DNA from 3 places in the Luteimonas sp. S4-F44 genome. Region 3 is predicted to be linked to each of the others. Evidence: riboswitches for the same ligand, from Rfam matches in the RefSeq annotation. Region 3 holds a riboswitch; each other region holds the start of a gene.

Region 1 (5,511 bases), 1.8 Mb from region 3:
CGCGCAGCGTGGTGCCGATGCGGAAGTCGCCGACGCTGCGGTCGATGTCGAGCCGGCCACTGTTGCGCGCGCGTCGGGCGAGCAGGTTGTCGCGGTAGGCGCCTTCGCTGCGGTCGCGCGGGTCGACGTGGCTCAACTCGGTCGACAGGTCCCAGCCGGCGAGGGTGGTCGCGAACGTCAGCTCGGCGCCACGGATGCGGGCTTCGTCGATGTTGCTGCCGCGACCGACATAGTCCGGCGGCAGATAGACGAACACGATCAGGTCGTCGATGCGGCTTTCGAAGACGTCGAACGACCAGCGCCACTGGGTCGCCTGCTGCGCGATCCCGAGGTTCATGCTCTTGGCGCGTTCCGGCTTCAGGTCCGGGCTCTCGGAGCCGGGGTAGTACAGGTCGTTGAAGGTCGGGGCCTTGAAGCCGGTGCCGGCGCTGGCGGTGACGCGGAAGCCGTGGGCCAGGTCCATGCCCCAGCCCAGGCTGCCGGTGCCGTGACCGCCGAACTGTTCGTTGTCGTCGTGGCGCAGGCTCGCCTGCAGGCGATGCGCACCGAAGCGACCGCGGTACTCGACGAACGTCGCGTAGTTGTCGCGCGCGGTCACCGCGTAGCGGGTGTCGCTGTCGACCTCGTCAGCCTGCCAGTCGAAGCCCAGGCTCAGGCTCTGGGTTGGCGCCAGACCGAAGTCGGCCTGCACCGAGGCGGTGTCGCGGCGGGTGTCGATGCGGCCAACATCGCTGCGCGTGCCAGTGTCGGCATCGCGGAAGTAGGTGCTCGACTTGTCGTAGGCGCGGCCGGCCTGCGCGGTTAGGCGCACGACGTCGGAAGGCGCATAGACCAGCGTCCCGCCCGCCACTTGCTGCACGGTGTCGGCCTCGTTGCCACCGAAGAGGCTGCCGTCGTACTGGTTGAACGCGTCGGCATGCAGCGCATGGCCTTCCAGGCGCAGCGCGTCGGTCAACTGCACACCGGCGCGCAGGTTCAGCGAACGGTTGCGGTAGCCGTCGCGGTCGGGCTCGTCGACGAAGCAGCCCTGGAACAGCGCCGCCGAGCCGCGGCAGGCATCGATGCCGTCGGTGCGCTGGAACGCCGCATCGACGCCGAACCAGCCCCGCCCGCTGCGGCCGCCGATGCCGGCGCTGGCTTCGCGCAGGCCGTGGCTGCCGGCACCGATCCGCGCGTGCGGCGAGATCGCACCCTCGTGGCGGCGGGTGAAGATCTGGATGACGCCGCCGATCGCCTCCGAGCCGTAGAGGCTCGAACGCGGGCCGCGCACGATTTCCACGCGCTCGATCTGGTCGACCGGCAGGTCCTGGATTGCTGGCATGCCGGCGGTCGCGCTGCCGATGCGCACGCCATCAACGAGCACCAACACATGGTCGGATTCAGCGCCGCGCAGGAAGATCGAGGTCAGCTTGCCCGGGCCGCCGCTGTTGCCGATCTGGATGCCGGCGCGGCCGCGCAGCAGTTCCGGCAGGTCGCGCGCCTGACTGCGTTCGATCTCGTCGCGGTCGATGATCTGCGCCGGCACGAGGCTGTCGGCCAGCGCGGTCTGGGTCCGGTTGGCGGTGACGAGCACGGCATCGAGTTCGCCGGGGGCGGCGAGCGCTGACGGAGCGAGCAGGGCAGTGGCGATCGCCATGGTCAGGGTGCGGAACGGCATTGCGGTCTCCTTACGCGCGCGCATCAAACGCGCGTCGGGCGGGCTGGCGAAGATCGCGGGAACGGGCGCGCACGGACCGCCGTCCAGGCGCAGGAAACGCCCGGAACGTCGTCGCAATGCCCGCCGCATCGCAATCAAGTGGAACTTCGAGGCCGGTCTCCGGACTTGCGCGTGGGCGTTCTGAGCCCAAGCGTCGCGCCTTCCCGTGCGCAGGGCACAGTGGCGAGAAGCGACGCTTGCACACGCTTACCGTTGCGGGGGCAGTGCCGGAATGGGGTCGCCTCGCAGCGCCCGTCACCGGCTTCCCGTTTCAACCCGGACAGGCCGGGTCACCGCGAAGCAGGCGCGATTGTACGCCAGCGCTTCGCCGGTTCAGCGCTCGGTAGTGTCCGGCATCGCGTCGTCGCGATCGCCCGCGTCGTGCAGGATCGTGGTGACTGGGCCGGCCGCGGTCCGTGCGCGCGTGTCGGGCAATTGCGCGGTCGCCGCCTCGGCGGCCTCGGCCAGTTGCAGGCGACGCGCCTCGGGCACGTCCTGCCAGTGGCAATCCAGCAGCGCGCCCTCGATCGAGTACAGCAGGTTGAGGCTGGGCCGAAAGCCCGCCCGGCGCACGCGCACGAAGGCCTCGACCGCGCCCGCCGCCTCGAGATCCTCGCGCGTCCGCAGCCCCACCTGCCGCAGCCACGCCGCCGACCTTGGGCCCAGGTTGCGCAGCTTCGGCGCGCTCAACGTGCGTGCTCGACGTAGAGCTGCGCGAGCGCTTCGAGCCCGGCCTGATCGTCGGCGTCGAACCGGGCCGGCAGTGGACTGTCGAGATCGAAGACGCCGATCAGGCGGTCGCCGGCGACCAGCGGCACGACAACTTCGGATCGCGACGCGGCATCGCAGGCGATGTGACCGGGAAACGCATGCACGTCGTCGATGCGCTGGGTCTGCCGGGTGCGCGCCGCGGCGCCGCACACGCCTTTGTCGAGCGGAATACGCACACAGGCCGGCAGGCCCTGGAACGGCCCGACGACCAGTTCGGTGCCGTCATAGAAATAGAAACCGACCCAGTTGAGGTGCGGCAGCGCGTGATAGACCAGCGCCGAAAGGTTCGCGGCGTTGGCGATGGGGTCGGATTCGCCGTGCAGCAGGGCGCGGGCCTGCGCCGCGAGCGCGGCATACTGGTCGGCCTTGCTGCCGCTCAGAGGTGTGGAAGTGAACATGTCGCGCAGTGTAGCAGCGGGGTCGCGCCCGCCCCGCCGCGTCGTCGCAGGCGTCTCGACCGGCGTGCCGGCATGAGCGCGCGCACGTGTCTGGTCACCGGGACCGATACCGGCATCGGCAAGACCCACGCCAGCGTGGCGTTGCTGCAGGCCTTGCGCGCCGACGGCCGCCGCGCGGTCGGCATGAAGCCGGTCGCCAGCGGCTGCGATTGGCAGGACGGCGGCTGGCGCAACGAGGATGCGCTGGCGCTGCAGGCCGCCAGCCGGCCCCGGCCGGCGTACGCCGACGTCAACCCGGTGGCACTGCCCGAAGCGACCGCGCCGACCCTGGCCGCGCGCGCGGCCGGCGTGGTCGTCGAGGCCGGCCTGCTGCACGCGGCGCACGCGCGGCTGGCCGCCACGGCCGACGTGGTGCTGGTCGAGGGCGCCGGCGGCTGGGCCGCGCCGCTGGCCGAGGACATCGAGCATGCGGACCTGGCGCAGTGGCTGGGCGGCGCGGTGGTGCTGGTGGTCGGGCTCCGGCTCGGCTGCCTGAGCCATGCCCGGCTGACCGCACGCGCAATCGCGGCCGACGGCTGCCGGCTCGTGGGCTGGGTCGGCAACCGGATCGATCCGGAGTTCTCGCGCGCCGACGACTATCTCGGCCTGCTCGCCGACGCATTGCCTGCGCCGTGCCTGGGGGTATTGCCGTTCGTCGGCGACGGGGGCGGCCCCGAGACCGGCGCCCTGGTGCTCGATCCGGCCTGGATCGACGCGCTGCCGCGTCGATCATGATCAAAGGGTGGGTGGCACCCGCGGCACGAGCCGCGGATGCCAGGTGGACTCAATGCCCCTGCGGCACCGGTGTTGCTGCATCGCCGTCGCGCCCATCGGCGTCGGTGGCGGCGGCCGCGTCGCGGTCATGGCTGTGGTCGCGCGCCAGCAGCAGGTAGAACGCCGGCAGCACGAACAGCGTGAACGCGGTGCCGATCGACATGCCGGCAGCGATCACCAGCCCCATCGAGAAGCGCGCCGCCGCGCCCGGACCGCTGGCGATCAGCAAGGGCACCATCGCAAACACCAGCGCGGCAGTCGTCATCAGCACCGGCCGCAGGCGGATCGCGGCGGCCTGCTCGATCGCCTCGGTCTTGATCAGCCCCTCGTTGATCTGCAGCTTGTTGGCGAACTCCACGATCAGGATGCCGTGCTTGGAGATCACGCCCACGAGGGTGACCAGACCCACCTGCGTGTAGATGTTGATCGACATGCCGGGGAAGGCCTCGATGCCGGCGAACTGCAGGATGCCCGACACCAGGGCCAGCGCATTGAGCACCAGCAGCGCGCCGCTGATCGCCATCGGCACGGTGATCAGCATGATCAGCGCGTCGCGGAAACTCTCGAACTGCGCGGCCAGCACCAGGAAGATGATCACCAACGCGAATGCCAGCGTGATCAGCATCGTCGTGCCTTCCTGCTTGAACTGCCGCGACTCGCCGGCATAGTCCACGCTGTAGCCCTGCGGCAGCACGTCGGCAGCAATCTCGTCGAGCACCCGCAGCGCCTCGCCCTTGGTCACGCCCGGCCGCGGCGCGAAGGTGATGCCCACTGCATTGAGCTGCTGGAAGCGCTTGAGCGACTGCGGCTGCGCACTTTCCTTGAATGAGACCACCGTCGAGAGCGGGATCAGTTCGCCGCTGCGGGTCCGGGTGTAGTAGTTGCCGAGCTGTTCGGCGTTGAGCCGGTCGGCGCGCTGCACCTGCGGGATCACGCGGTAGGAACGGTTCTGCATCGCGAAGCGGTTGACGTAGCCGCCGGCGAGCAGGGCGCTCATGTCGGCCGCCAGCGTGCGCATGTCGATGCCCAGCAGCGCCGCTTTATCGCGGTCGATCTGCACTTCCACACGCGGCTTGTCAATCTTCAGGTCCTTGTCCAGGAAAATGAAGCGTCGGCTCTGCTGCGCACGCGCGACGACTTCGTCGGCGATCTCCGACAGCTGCGCCAGCGAGCCGATGCCGCCGATCAGGAACTCGCCGCCGCCGTCGCCGCCGGCCGAGGGCAGGGACGGCGGTACCAGCGCGAAGATGTTCAGGCCGGTGATCTCGGCGAGCTTGGGCTGCAGGTCCTGCTGCAGCACCTGGTTGGTGGAGCGGTCGCGCTGGCTCCAGGGTTTCATCACGAAACCGCCCATCGCGCTGTTGCTGCCGCCCATGCCGCCGAAGCCGCCGTTGAACAGGAAGAAGTCGTTGATCTCCGGGATCTGCTTCACCACGTCGGACATTTCTTCGGTGTAGCGCTCGACGTAGTCCAGCGTGCTCGCGGCATCCGCGCTGCCGATCGCGAACACGAAGCCCTCATCCTCCATCGGCGCGGGTTCCTTGGGCGCGCCGATGTACAGGAATGCGCACGACACCAACACCACCGCGCCGAAAGCCAGGATCACGCCGCGAGTCTGCAGCGCACCGTGCAGGCGCCGCTGGTAACCGTGCTGGAGTTTGTCGAAGCGCTGATCGAGCCATTGCTCCAACCGGCTTTTGCTCGCCTCGCCGTGCGCCTTGAGGATCTTGGCGCACATCATCGGCGTGAGTGTCAGTGCGATCACACCCGACAGCAGCACCGAGCCGGCCAGCGTGAAGGCGAACTCGGTGAACAACACGCCGGTCAGCCCAC
Region 2 (5,511 bases), 380 kb from region 3:
TACAGCCACGAGCGCATCGTCATCGAGGACGCGGCGCTGCAGGCACTGCGGGTGACCGGCGTGTTCCGCAGCGATGCGCCGCTGGCCTTCGTCGGTGCGCTGTGCGAGGCCTACCCGATCGTGGCCGACGCCAGCACGCCGGGCCGCCTGCGCCTGCGCCACGACCCGGACCGCCACGCCAGCCACGCGCCCGGCCAGACCGGGCGCCACGCCGTCGCCCAGCACTGACGACGATCGCGGCACCCGGCCTCGACCCGCAGGCTAGGCGGTCACCGCCGCAACCGGCTCGGCCTGGCTGCGCTGCGCTTGCGCACGCAGCGTACGCGCGGCCGCCACCAGCGCCGCCAGCGCCGCGCGCGTTTCCGGCCAACCGCGGGTCTTGAGCCCGCAATCGGGATTGACCCACAACTGGGCGACCGGGATCGACTCGGCCGCCCGGCGCAGCAACGCGGTCATCTCTTCGACATCGGGCACGCGCGGGGAATGGATGTCGTAGACGCCTGGGCCGATGCCGTTGGGATAGCGGAACCGGACGAAGGCCTCGAGCAGTTCCATGCGCGAGCGCGAGGTCTCGATCGAGATCACGTCGGCGTCCATCGCCGCGACCGCCTCGATGATGTCGTTGAACTCCGAGTAGCACATGTGGGTGTGGATCTGGGTGGTGTCGGCCACGCCCGACGCGCTGATGCGGAAGCTTTCGACTGCCCAATCCAGGTACCCCGCCCAGTCGGCGCGGCGCAGCGGCAGCCCCTCGCGCAGCGCCGGTTCGTCGATCTGGATCACGCCGATGCCGGCGGCCTCCAGGTCGGTCACCTCGTCACGCAACGCCAGCGCGATCTGCCGGCAGGTGTCGGCGCGCGACTGGTCGTCGCGCACGAACGACCACTGCAGCACCGTCACCGGGCCGGTCAGCATGCCCTTCATCGGCCGCGAGGTCAGCGACTGCGCGTACTGCGACCAGCGCACGGTCATCGGCGCCGGACGCGCGACATCGCCATAGATCACCGGCGGCTTCACGCAGCGCGAGCCATAACTCTGCACCCAGCCGTTTTTGGTGAACGCGAAGCCGTCGAGCTGCTCGCCGAAGTACTCGACCATGTCGTTGCGCTCGAACTCACCGTGGACCAGCACATCCAGGTCGAGCTCCTCCTGCACACGCACGCAGTGCGCGATCTGCTCGGCGATGAACGCATCGTAGTCGGCCTGGCTCAGCTTGCCGGACTTGTGCGCGGCGCGCGCCTCCCGTACCTCGAGCGTCTGCGGGAACGAACCGATCGTGGTGGTGGGCCACAGCGGCAGCGGGCGCAACGCGTCCTGCGCAACCCGGCGCGCGGCATAGGACGCGCTGCGGCGCGCCGCGGACGCGTCGAGCGCGGCCACCCGCGCCGCGACCTCGGGCCGCCGCACACGCGGCGAGGCGCGGCGCGCGGCGATCGCGTCGCGCGCCCGCGCCAGCGCCGGCTCGGCGGCATCGGGGTCGGCCAGGGCCTCGGCCAGCAGGCGCAGTTCGTCGAGCTTCTGCCGGGCGAAGGCCAGCCAGCTGCGCAGCTCGTCATCCAGCGACGTCTCGCCCGCCAGATCCACCGGCACATGCAGCAGGGAACACGACGGCGCCAACCACACCGGATCGTCGCCGCGCGCACTGATCGCATAGCGCGCCAGCACCAGTGCGTCGTCGAGCCGCGTGCGCCAGATGTTGCGGCCATCGACCAGCCCCAGCGACAGCACGCGCCCGGCCGGTAACGCACCGAGTACCGCGTCGAGCTGTTCGCGCCCGCGCACCAGATCGACATGCAGGCCGTCGACCGGCAAGGACGCGGCCAGCGCCAGGTTGTCGTCGAGCGGCCCGAAGTAGGTCGTCAGCAGCAGCTTCGGCCGCGCGCCCTCGGCAAGCGCCGCGTAGGCACGGCTATAGGCCGCACGCACCGCCGGATCGAGGTCGAGCACCAGCGCCGGCTCGTCGATCTGCACCCAGGCCGCGCCGGCGGCCTGCAGCCGCGCCAGCAACTCGGCGTACACCGGCAGCAGCGCATCGAGCAGCGCGAAACGATCGCTGCCGTCAACAGTCTTCGACAGCCACAGCAGCGTGACCGGGCCGAGCAGCACCGGCCGGGTCTCGATGCCTTCGGCCTTGGCTTCCAGGTATTCGCGCACCGGCTTGTCGTCACGCAGTGCGAAGCGCTGGCCGGCCTGCAGTTCGGGGACCAGGTAGTGGTAGTTGGTGTCGAACCACTTGGTCATCTCCAGCGCATGCAGGTCGATGCCGTCCTGCTGATGACCCCGCGCCAGTGCGAAGTAACCCGCCAGCGGATCGGCATCGGCCAGCGCGCGGTAGCGCTCGGGGATGGCGTCGACGCCAAACGCGGCATCAAGGACCTGGTCGTAGAGCGAGAAGTCGTTGCTCGGCGGCGTGGCGACACCAGCCTCGCGCTGCAGGCGCCAATGGCGCAGGCGCAGTTCGCGCGCCACTGCCTGTAACTGCGCGGCGTCGGCCTCGCCGCGCCAATGACGTTCGACAGCGCGCTTGAGCTCGCGTTTGCGGCCGATGCGGGGAAATCCGAGATTGGTGATGCCGGTCATGGTGGATGCGTCCTCAATGCGTGGGATTGAGGAACGAAGGGTCCGCATGGTGTGCGCCGCGCCTGCGCGCGCCCGCCTGCCACACGGCCGACCTTCGCCCCCTCGGGCGAACCGGGGCCTGCGTGCGGACGTGCGGGACCGGCCGCGACATGCGCGGCGCGATGCCCGTGCACCTCCCCGCGGAGGCCCCAGGTCGTACGTCCGCACCTGTCGACGCGGACGGCCAAGGCAGGTCTTCGGGCTCATGGACGGGCCACCTGCGAGGTGGCGGGCCTACTGTCCGTCGCTTCCCGGCCCGGACGGGCGCCAGTGCATTGACGGGGGTCGTTTCCAATTACCGCTGCGGGGCAGCGCCGGAATTGCCGCATCGCGGCGCACCGGCTTCCCTTTTAATCATCGCTTCATTCGCATGAAGAGATGAACCTTGGCGGCGACACGGTAGCCCCGACCGCACGGGCGGTCAAGCGGGCATCGCCTCGGCGGCCGTCTCCCGCGCATCGGCCTCATCGGCCAGGCGATCGACCAGCGCATCGACCGCGGCCTCGGCGCACGCGATCGACGCCGCCAGCCGGGCATCGGCGAACTCGTCGTACTCCACCGCGACCCGGTCGAACGCGGTGATGCCCATGTAGCGCAACGGCGTCATGACGCCCTGCTCGACCAGGTTGTCGCCGGCGTTGCGACCGCCGGGGTCATAGCCGTGATCGCCGCGCGCGCCCAGCAGCACGGCGCGGCGGCCCTGATCGGCGAGCATCGGCCAGTACGGCGCGCCGGTGCGCGCGCGATCGAAACCGAAGGTGCGGCCCACGCGCACGATGTTGTCGATCCAGGCCTTGACCGGCGCCGGCATGCCGAAGTTGTACATCGGCACCCCCATCACCACGAGCGGGCTGTCGAGCAGTTCGTCGATCAGCGCATCGCTCTGCGCCAGTCGCTCGATCATCCACGGCGCGCGTTGCGCCGGCGGCGTGAACGCGGCATGGATCCAGTGACCGTCGACATGCGTCGGCGGCGTCAGGCCGAGATCGCGATAGACGATGCGATCGCCAGGGCGGCGCTGCCGCCAGCGCGCGACGAAGCGGGCGCCGAGCCGGCGGGTGTGGGAGCCGTGCGGGACCTCGCCCGAGCAACCGGGACGGGCACTGCCATCGAGATGGAGTAAGCTGAGCATGATTCACCTGTCGAACATGGGAGAGAATGCGCGCCGAGGCACACCGGCATGATTGGCGCCAACCGGAACCCCGACAAACGATGTTTTCTCGTCCAATGGATGAATTGCGCTCATGCACACGCGTCCCGCCCGTCTGCCCCCGCTGAGCGCGCTGCGCGCGTTCGAGGCCGCCGCGCGGCGACAGAGCTTCAAGGCCGCGGCCGAGGAGTTGTCGCTGACGCCCACGGCCGTCAGTCATCGCATCCGCCAGCTCGAAGACTGGCTGGGCCTGCGGCTGTTCGCACGACAGGTGCGTCAGGTGCGGCTGACCGAAGCCGGGCAACGCCTGTACCCGAGCGTGCGTGGCGGCTTCGACGGCATCGCCGCCGCCGTCGCCGACCTGCAACGGCAGACGCGCCGGCCCGCCGTAACGCTGAGCACGACCCGAGGCTTCGCCGCACGCTGGCTGCTGCCGCGCCTGCCCGCGCTCGCCGCCGCGGCGCCCGAGATCGACCTGCACCTGCACGCGGCCGACGACCCGGTCCGGTTGGCCGCCGGCGGCGCGGACCTGGCGATCCGCTACGGCCCCGTACCGGGTCCACAGGTCGAGGCCTGGCCGCTGCTGCCCGGACGGTTCATTCCGGTCTGCGCCCCCAGCCTGGCGCTGGCCGGCACACGCGCGCTGGCAACCGTGCCGCGGCTGCGTTACGCCTGGCGATTACAGGACGCCCACACCCCCGACTGGCCGCGCTGGTGCCGCGCCGCCGGCCTGCCGGATACGCACGGCGGCGAACTCGGGTTCTCGGACGAAGCGCATGCGATCCAGGCCGCGATCGCCGGTCAGGGCATCGCACTGGCGAGCGTCGCCCTGGTCGCCGACGCGCTGGAAGACGGCGTGCTGCAGATCCCGTTCGGCCCTGCACTCGACGGCCACGACTTCCGGCTGCTGGCCGCACCCGGTACCGCACACACGCCGGCCGTCGCCGCCGTCGGTACCTGGCTGCGCGCCGAAGCCGACGCGTTCCTGGCCCGTCACGCCGCGCGCTTCGACGTGGTTGCGTAAGCGCAGCCGCATGAGTCAGTCGGCCGCTCTGACTGGGATCGGTGACGTCAGCTGTTCCACGTAAGACCGAGCACCGCCTCGCAGCGCTTGATCACCGCGGCGCCGGCCTCGGACTGCACGATGCGCTTGTCGTCTTCAAAGAATTTCGCGAACTCCCGCCTCACCCGATAGGCAGCCCCCGAAGACGCCGTGACCATCGAATCGTCCACCCCTTCAATGACTGCACCCGGGAGCGAATTCATATGGATCTCGCCCCGCACGGCCAATTGTGCGCACAGGCCTGCGTAATACGCCTTGCGCTCATCGCCAGCGGTCAACCCATCTCCCGAGAAGAATCCCGCCATGTGGAAGCCTTCGTGGGCGATGAGATCGACCAGGTTCGCCACCGTCCTGGCGCGGTCATCGAACAACGGCACGGCGAGCGCCACGCGCGGCGCGCCCACGCCGACCCAGCGCTTGGTCATCCAGCGTCTCCCCCTTTCAAGCCAATCCCGGCAAAGACCGACGTCAGTCAGCCCCCGGATGCCGCGCGCGCCACGCGGCCAGCCGGGCGCGGTAGTCGGCCATCGCGTCGGCGTACAGATCGTAGACGCAGATCGGGCAGCCGCTGTCGCAGCAGTCGCTGGGCAGCGGGGCTTCGGGCGGCTCGGGCCGCGGATCGGGATCGGGATCGGGGGCAGGCGTCGTGGTCATCGCGCGGCCATTGTCGCGCAGTAAG
Region 3 (5,511 bases):
TCGCCGGATCGCGGCACACAGTGTTGTCGCCCGCGGGACATGCCGGTCGCGTCCGTGGGCGACCATGCGCTGCCACGACATTCCCGCCGTCGGCACGGGCCTGGCCATGACCCTCACCCAACTGCGCAGCTTCGTCGCCATCGTCGAATGCGGCCACAACATCACCCTGGCCGCCCGCCGCCTGCACGCGACGCAGTCGGGCCTGTCCAAACAGCTCGCGCAATTGGAGAACTCGCTCGGCTTCCTGCTGTTCACCCGCCGCCAGCGCGCGCTCGCCGCGCTGACCGACGAGGGCCGGCAGGTGCTCGCGCACGCCCGCCGCCTGCTGGCCGAGGCCGGCAACATCCAGGCGCTGGCCGACAACCTGCGCCGCGAGGCGCAGGGCCTGCTGCGCATCGCCACCACCCACACCCAGGCCCGCCACGCGCTGCCGCCGGCGCTGCAGGCGCTCAAAAACGACTGGCCCGAGGTCGCGGTGCACGTGGTGCCTGGGGGCGATGCCGAGTCGCTGCGGCTGCTGGCCGAACACCATGCCGACCTGGCGATCCTCAGCGGCACCGGCGCCCCACCGCCGGGCCTGGTGGCGATTCCGCTGTACCGGTGGGGCCGGCGGGTGCTGGTGCCGGCCGGCCACCCGCTGACGGCATTGCCGCGCCCGATCGGCCTGCGCGACCTGGCCGGCGTGCCGCTGGTGAGCTACGAATCGAGCCGGCAGCCCGCCTCGTCGCTGCAACGCGCGTTCGCCGCTGCCGACCTGCGCGCCGACCTCGCGGTGACCGCGCGCGACGGCGCGCTGATCCGGACCTACGTCCACGCCGGCCTGGGGGTCGGGATCGTCGACGAGATGGGCGCCGACCTCGACGACGGCCTGGTCGCGCCGCCGGTCGAGGACGGCCTGCTGCCCGAATGCATCACCTGGGTGCTGCTGCGCCGCGACCGGGTCCTGCGCGACTTCGGCTTCGCGTTGGTCCAGGCGCTGGCGCCGCATTACGCTGCGGTCGATCTGCGCCGACTGCTCGACCACGACCAGCCGCTGCCGATTCCGGCCCCCGACTGGCGCCGCTGGTCGCGTGCGACCGCCGCTGTCCAGCGCGCGCGGACGGCGGTCGCCGTAGCTGAATAGGCGTCTGGCGGGGTTGCCTGGCGCAGCCGGATCTGCATCGCCCCGCACCCGGCGGCCGCCCGAGGCCGCACGATTCCCGGCCTGACGCGGCTCCGGGTGCCCGCCCCACATTTAGCGTTGACGCTGCCCGACCACCCCACTATCTTGGGCCCGTCGGTTCCGCAGCCACAACGTCTGTGGATGAAAAACGGGACACCGGTGACGCCCCACGCCAGTCCGGTGCTGCCCCGCAGCGGTAATTGGGAACGTCCCACCCGCCACCGGAGCGATTCGGTACGCGGCGGGACGAAGGCGCCGCCTTCGCCCATGAGTCCGTACCCTGCCGACAGCCGCGCGAAAGCACGACGCGCGGTTTGCGGCTGTGGACGCTCCGTACAGGGGCGGGTCGTCCGCAGCCACCGGACCCGACGCGGGCGGGCCGGGGCGTGCGCGAATGCACTGGACACCAAAAGAAGAGAGAGGACGCATGACCAGCCACGACACCATCTCGACCGCCCCTTCGACGCCCGCAGACGCGCCCCCGACCCCGATCGCCTCCCCCACCCCTGTGGCGCCGTCCGCCGTCGACGCCGACGACGTGGTGCCGCCGCCCCCGAGCGCTGCCATGCATACCGCAACTGCTGAAACCCCTGACGTCGACACCGACGTCTCCACCTGGATCACCAAGGAAGCCGGCAACCGCCGGATCCCGTACGACCGCGCGCGCCTGGAGCGCAGCATCGACCGCGTCCACGGCGAGTTCCCGCAACTCGATATCGTCGACTACAAGCGCAGCGTGTTCGGTTTCGTCGAACGCAAGGACGCGGTCAACGCCGACGACCTGGTTGACCACCTGATCCGCGAGGCCGAGGCCCGCGTCGACGTCACCGCACCGGAGTGGGAGTTCTTCGCCGCTCGCCTGTACCTCCACCGCCTGTACAAGCGCGCCAGCCGCAACCGCTTCTACGACGCCGAGCAGAAGTACGGCTCCTATGTCGGCCTGCAGGAGTCGCTGGCCGACCGCAATATCTATTCCAACGACATCCTGCGCGCCTACTCCAAGGAGGAACTGCAGGAAGCCGGACGCATGATCGAGCCCGAGCGCGACAAGCTGTTCGCCTACAACGGCCTGTATCTGCTGGCCACGCGCTATCTGGCCACCGACACCTCGCGCGCCGTGTTCGAACTGCCGCAGGAGCGCTGGCTCACCATCGCGCTGTATCTGATGCAGAACGAGACCCGCGGCGGCCGCGAGCGCCGCATGCAGCTCGTCGGCGAGGCCTACTGGGCGCTGTCGAATCTGTACATGACCGTGGCGACGCCGACGCTGCAGAACGCCGGCAAGGTCGGCGGCCAGCTGTCGTCGTGCTTCATCGACACCGTCGACGACTCGCTGCAGGGCATCTATGACTCCAACACCGACATCGCCCGCGTCTCCAAGGGCGGCGGCGGCGTCGGTGCGTACCTGGGCTATGTGCGCTCGTCGGGCTCGGCCATCCGCGGCGTGCCCAATTCTTCGGGCGGCGTGGTGCCGTGGATCAAGCAGCTCAACAACACCGCCGTGTCGGTCGACCAGCTGGGCCAGCGCAAGGGCGCGGTCGCGGTGTACCTGGACGTGTGGCACCGCGACATCGAGGCGTTCCTGGATCTGCGCCTGAACAACGGCGATCAGCGCCTGCGCGCCCATGACGTGTTCACCTCGGTGTGCATCCCCGACGTGTTCATGGAGGCGGTCGAGCGCCGCGGCGACTGGTACCTGTTCGATCCGCACGAGGTCCATCGCGTCAAGGGCTGGTACCTGCAGGACTTCTTCGACGAAAAGAAGGGCGAGGGCACGTTCCGTAAGAAGTACGAGGAAGTCGTCCGTGACGAGCGCATCTCGCGCAAGACCGTCAAGGCGATCGAGATCTTCAAGCGGATCATGGTGTCGCAGCTCGAGACCGGCAACCCGTTCATGTTCTACCGCGATGAAGTGAACCGGAAGAACCCGAACAAGCACGTCGGCCGTGTCTATTCGTCGAACCTGTGCACCGAGATCCTGCAGAACATGAGCCCGACGAAGATGATGCAGGAGATCATCTCCGGCAATCAGATCGTTACCACCAAGCAGGCCGGCGACTTCGTCGTGTGCAACCTGTCGTCGGTGAACCTGGGTCGGGCGATCGTGCCGCAGGAAGGCCAGGGCGACTTGATCACCGACGTGCTCGAGCGGCTGATCCCGATCCAGGTGCGGATGCTCGACAACGTCATCGACCTCAACCAGCTGCCCGTCCCGCAGGCCACGATCACCAACCAGAAGTACCGCGCGATCGGCCTGGGCACGTTCGGCTGGCATCACCTGCTGGCGCAGAAGGGCATCCACTGGAACACGCCCGAGGCCGAGGACTTCAGCGACACGCTGTATGAGCGCATCAACTTCCTGACCGTACAGGCGAGCATGGAACTGGCCAAGGAAAAGGGCGCCTACTCGGTGTTCGCCGGCAGCGACTGGCACACTGGTGCCTACTTCCGCGACCGCGACTACAACTCGCCCGCGTGGCTGGAACTGGCCGCCAAGGTCGGCGTCAACGGCATGCGCAACGGTTGGCTGATGGCGGTCGCGCCGAACATGTCGACCGCGCAGATCGCGGGCTCCACCGCGTCGATCGACCCGATCTACTCGGCGTTCTACTACGAGGAGAAGAAGGATTACCGGCGTCCGGTTGCCGCCCCCGGCCTGTCGCTCGAGACCTGGCCGTTCTACGAGAAGGGCGCCTACAAGGTCGACCAGTTCGCGTCCGTGCGCCAGAACGCGCGTCGCCAGCGCCACGTCGACCAGGCGATCAGCTTCAACCTGTACGTGCCCAGCACCATCCGCGCCAGCACCCTGCTCGAGCTGCACATGACCGCCTGGCGCGAAGGCATCAAGACCACGTACTACGTGCGCTCCAACGACATCGACATCGCCGAATGCGAGTGGTGCAGTAGCTAAAGGGAACGCGATAGCGCATTCGCGCTGTCGCTCCCCACGGTTCGCCTCGCGAACCGCGGGCCCCGTTTCATTGGCTTCCACACCTCCGCGCCTTCGGCGCGCCTCCTGACTTAAACCGGGGTCAGAGTGCATTTATCCACTGACCCCGGTTCGAGAGTGCAACGAAAAAATGCACTCTGACCCCGGTTCTGCTGATCGCACGCGACACGAAACACGAGAAACGCAATCATGGCCACGACTTCTACGCCGCTCGATCGCATCAAGATCCTCGAGCCACGCCATCCCAACCGCTCGACCGGCATCATCAACGGGCGCACGTCCGGCATCCTCAACTGGAACGACATCCCGTACCCGTCGTTCTATCGCGCCTACAAGGAGCTCTCGACCAACTTCTGGATTCCAGACGAGGTCGACATGAAGAGCGACGCCAAACAGTACGGTGAGCTCTCGGCGCGCGAGAAGAACGCCTACGATTCGATCATCGGCCTGCTGGCCACGCTCGACTCGCCGCAGACGCGCTTCATCTACAACGTCGCCGAGTACATCACCGACCCGGCCGCGCACGCCAACGCCGCGATCATCGGCCAGCAGGAAGTGATCCACAACGAGAGCTACAGCTACGTCCTGGCCTCGATCACCGACCTGTCGAACCAGAACCGCGTCTTCGAAATCGCGCGCACGCATCCCACGATCCAGAAGCGCAACGCGCCGATCATGGAGTCGTACGACGACTTCATGCGCGAGAAGACCGCCGAGACGCTGCTGCGCTCGCTGATCCAGTCCTCGATCCTCGAAGGCATCAACTTCTATTCGGGCTTCGCGTACTTCTACAACCTGGTCCGCCAGAACCGGATGACCGGCACCGGCAAGATCATCAGCTTCATCAACCGAGACGAACTGGCCCATACCAAGTTCATCAGCGAGGTGATCCGCGCCATCGTCGGCGAGAACCCGGAGCTGCAGACCAACGAGCTCACCGACTACGTGCACAAGGCCTTCGCCCACGCGATCGACCTGGAAGTGCAGTGGACAGGCGAAGTGCTCGACGGCATCGACGGCATCGACGTCGACGAGATGATCCGCTACGTGAAGTACCGCGCCAACAAGATGTCCGGCATGCTCGGCATCGAGAAGCTCTACACCGAGACCACCGACAACGTCATGCCGTGGATCAAGGCCTACGCCGACAACTTCACCGAAACCAAGACCGACTTCTTCGAGATGCGCAACGCGTCGTACAAGAAGACGAATTCGGACAACGGCTTCGACGATCTTTGAGGCATCGCAAAACCGGGGTCAGAGTCGATGTTCGTCCGGCGGCCTCGCCGCCACCTGACGATCCGATGATCGGAAATCGACTCTGACCCCGGTTTCTGGAACATCGAGTCTGACCCGTGCGCATCCTCCTCGCCTACTGTTCGCTCAGCGGCAACACCCG

Evidence for each region. A riboswitch is a leader RNA that binds a small molecule or an ion and turns the genes downstream of it on or off. The one in region 3 is predicted to bind cobalamin.
Region 1: it holds a riboswitch for cobalamin, as region 3 does, so the genes downstream of both, btuB (TonB-dependent vitamin B12 receptor) here and MNO14_RS15760 (ribonucleoside-diphosphate reductase subunit alpha) in region 3, are expected to answer to the same signal.
Region 2: it holds a riboswitch for cobalamin, as region 3 does, so the genes downstream of both, metE (5-methyltetrahydropteroyltriglutamate--homocysteine S-methyltransferase) here and MNO14_RS15760 (ribonucleoside-diphosphate reductase subunit alpha) in region 3, are expected to answer to the same signal.

Annotation. Positions count from the first base shown of each region.
Region 1 covers NZ_CP093340.1:1,621,211-1,626,721, forward strand. The annotation lists gene btuB (TonB-dependent vitamin B12 receptor) at 1-1,657, opposite strand, end outside; cobalamin riboswitch at 1,790-2,009, opposite strand; gene MNO14_RS07345 (TfoX/Sxy family protein) at 2,030-2,386, opposite strand; gene MNO14_RS07350 (GAF domain-containing protein) at 2,383-2,865, opposite strand; gene bioD (dethiobiotin synthase) at 2,938-3,639, shown strand; gene MNO14_RS07360 (efflux RND transporter permease subunit) at 3,689-5,511, opposite strand, start outside.
Region 2 covers NZ_CP093340.1:189,795-195,305, reverse strand. The annotation lists gene MNO14_RS00895 (FecR domain-containing protein) at 1-228, shown strand, start outside; gene metE (5-methyltetrahydropteroyltriglutamate--homocysteine S-methyltransferase) at 262-2,580, opposite strand; cobalamin riboswitch at 2,790-3,022, opposite strand; gene MNO14_RS00885 (NAD(P)H-dependent oxidoreductase) at 3,041-3,751, opposite strand; gene MNO14_RS00880 (LysR substrate-binding domain-containing protein) at 3,864-4,793, shown strand; gene MNO14_RS00875 (hypothetical protein) at 4,841-5,257, opposite strand; gene MNO14_RS00870 (oxidoreductase-like domain-containing protein) at 5,301-5,486, opposite strand.
Region 3 covers NZ_CP093340.1:3,493,482-3,498,992, forward strand. The annotation lists gene MNO14_RS15755 (LysR substrate-binding domain-containing protein) at 107-1,123, shown strand; cobalamin riboswitch at 1,261-1,465, shown strand; gene MNO14_RS15760 (ribonucleoside-diphosphate reductase subunit alpha) at 1,590-4,073, shown strand; gene MNO14_RS15765 (ribonucleotide-diphosphate reductase subunit beta) at 4,302-5,351, shown strand; gene MNO14_RS15770 (flavodoxin) at 5,468-5,511, shown strand, end outside.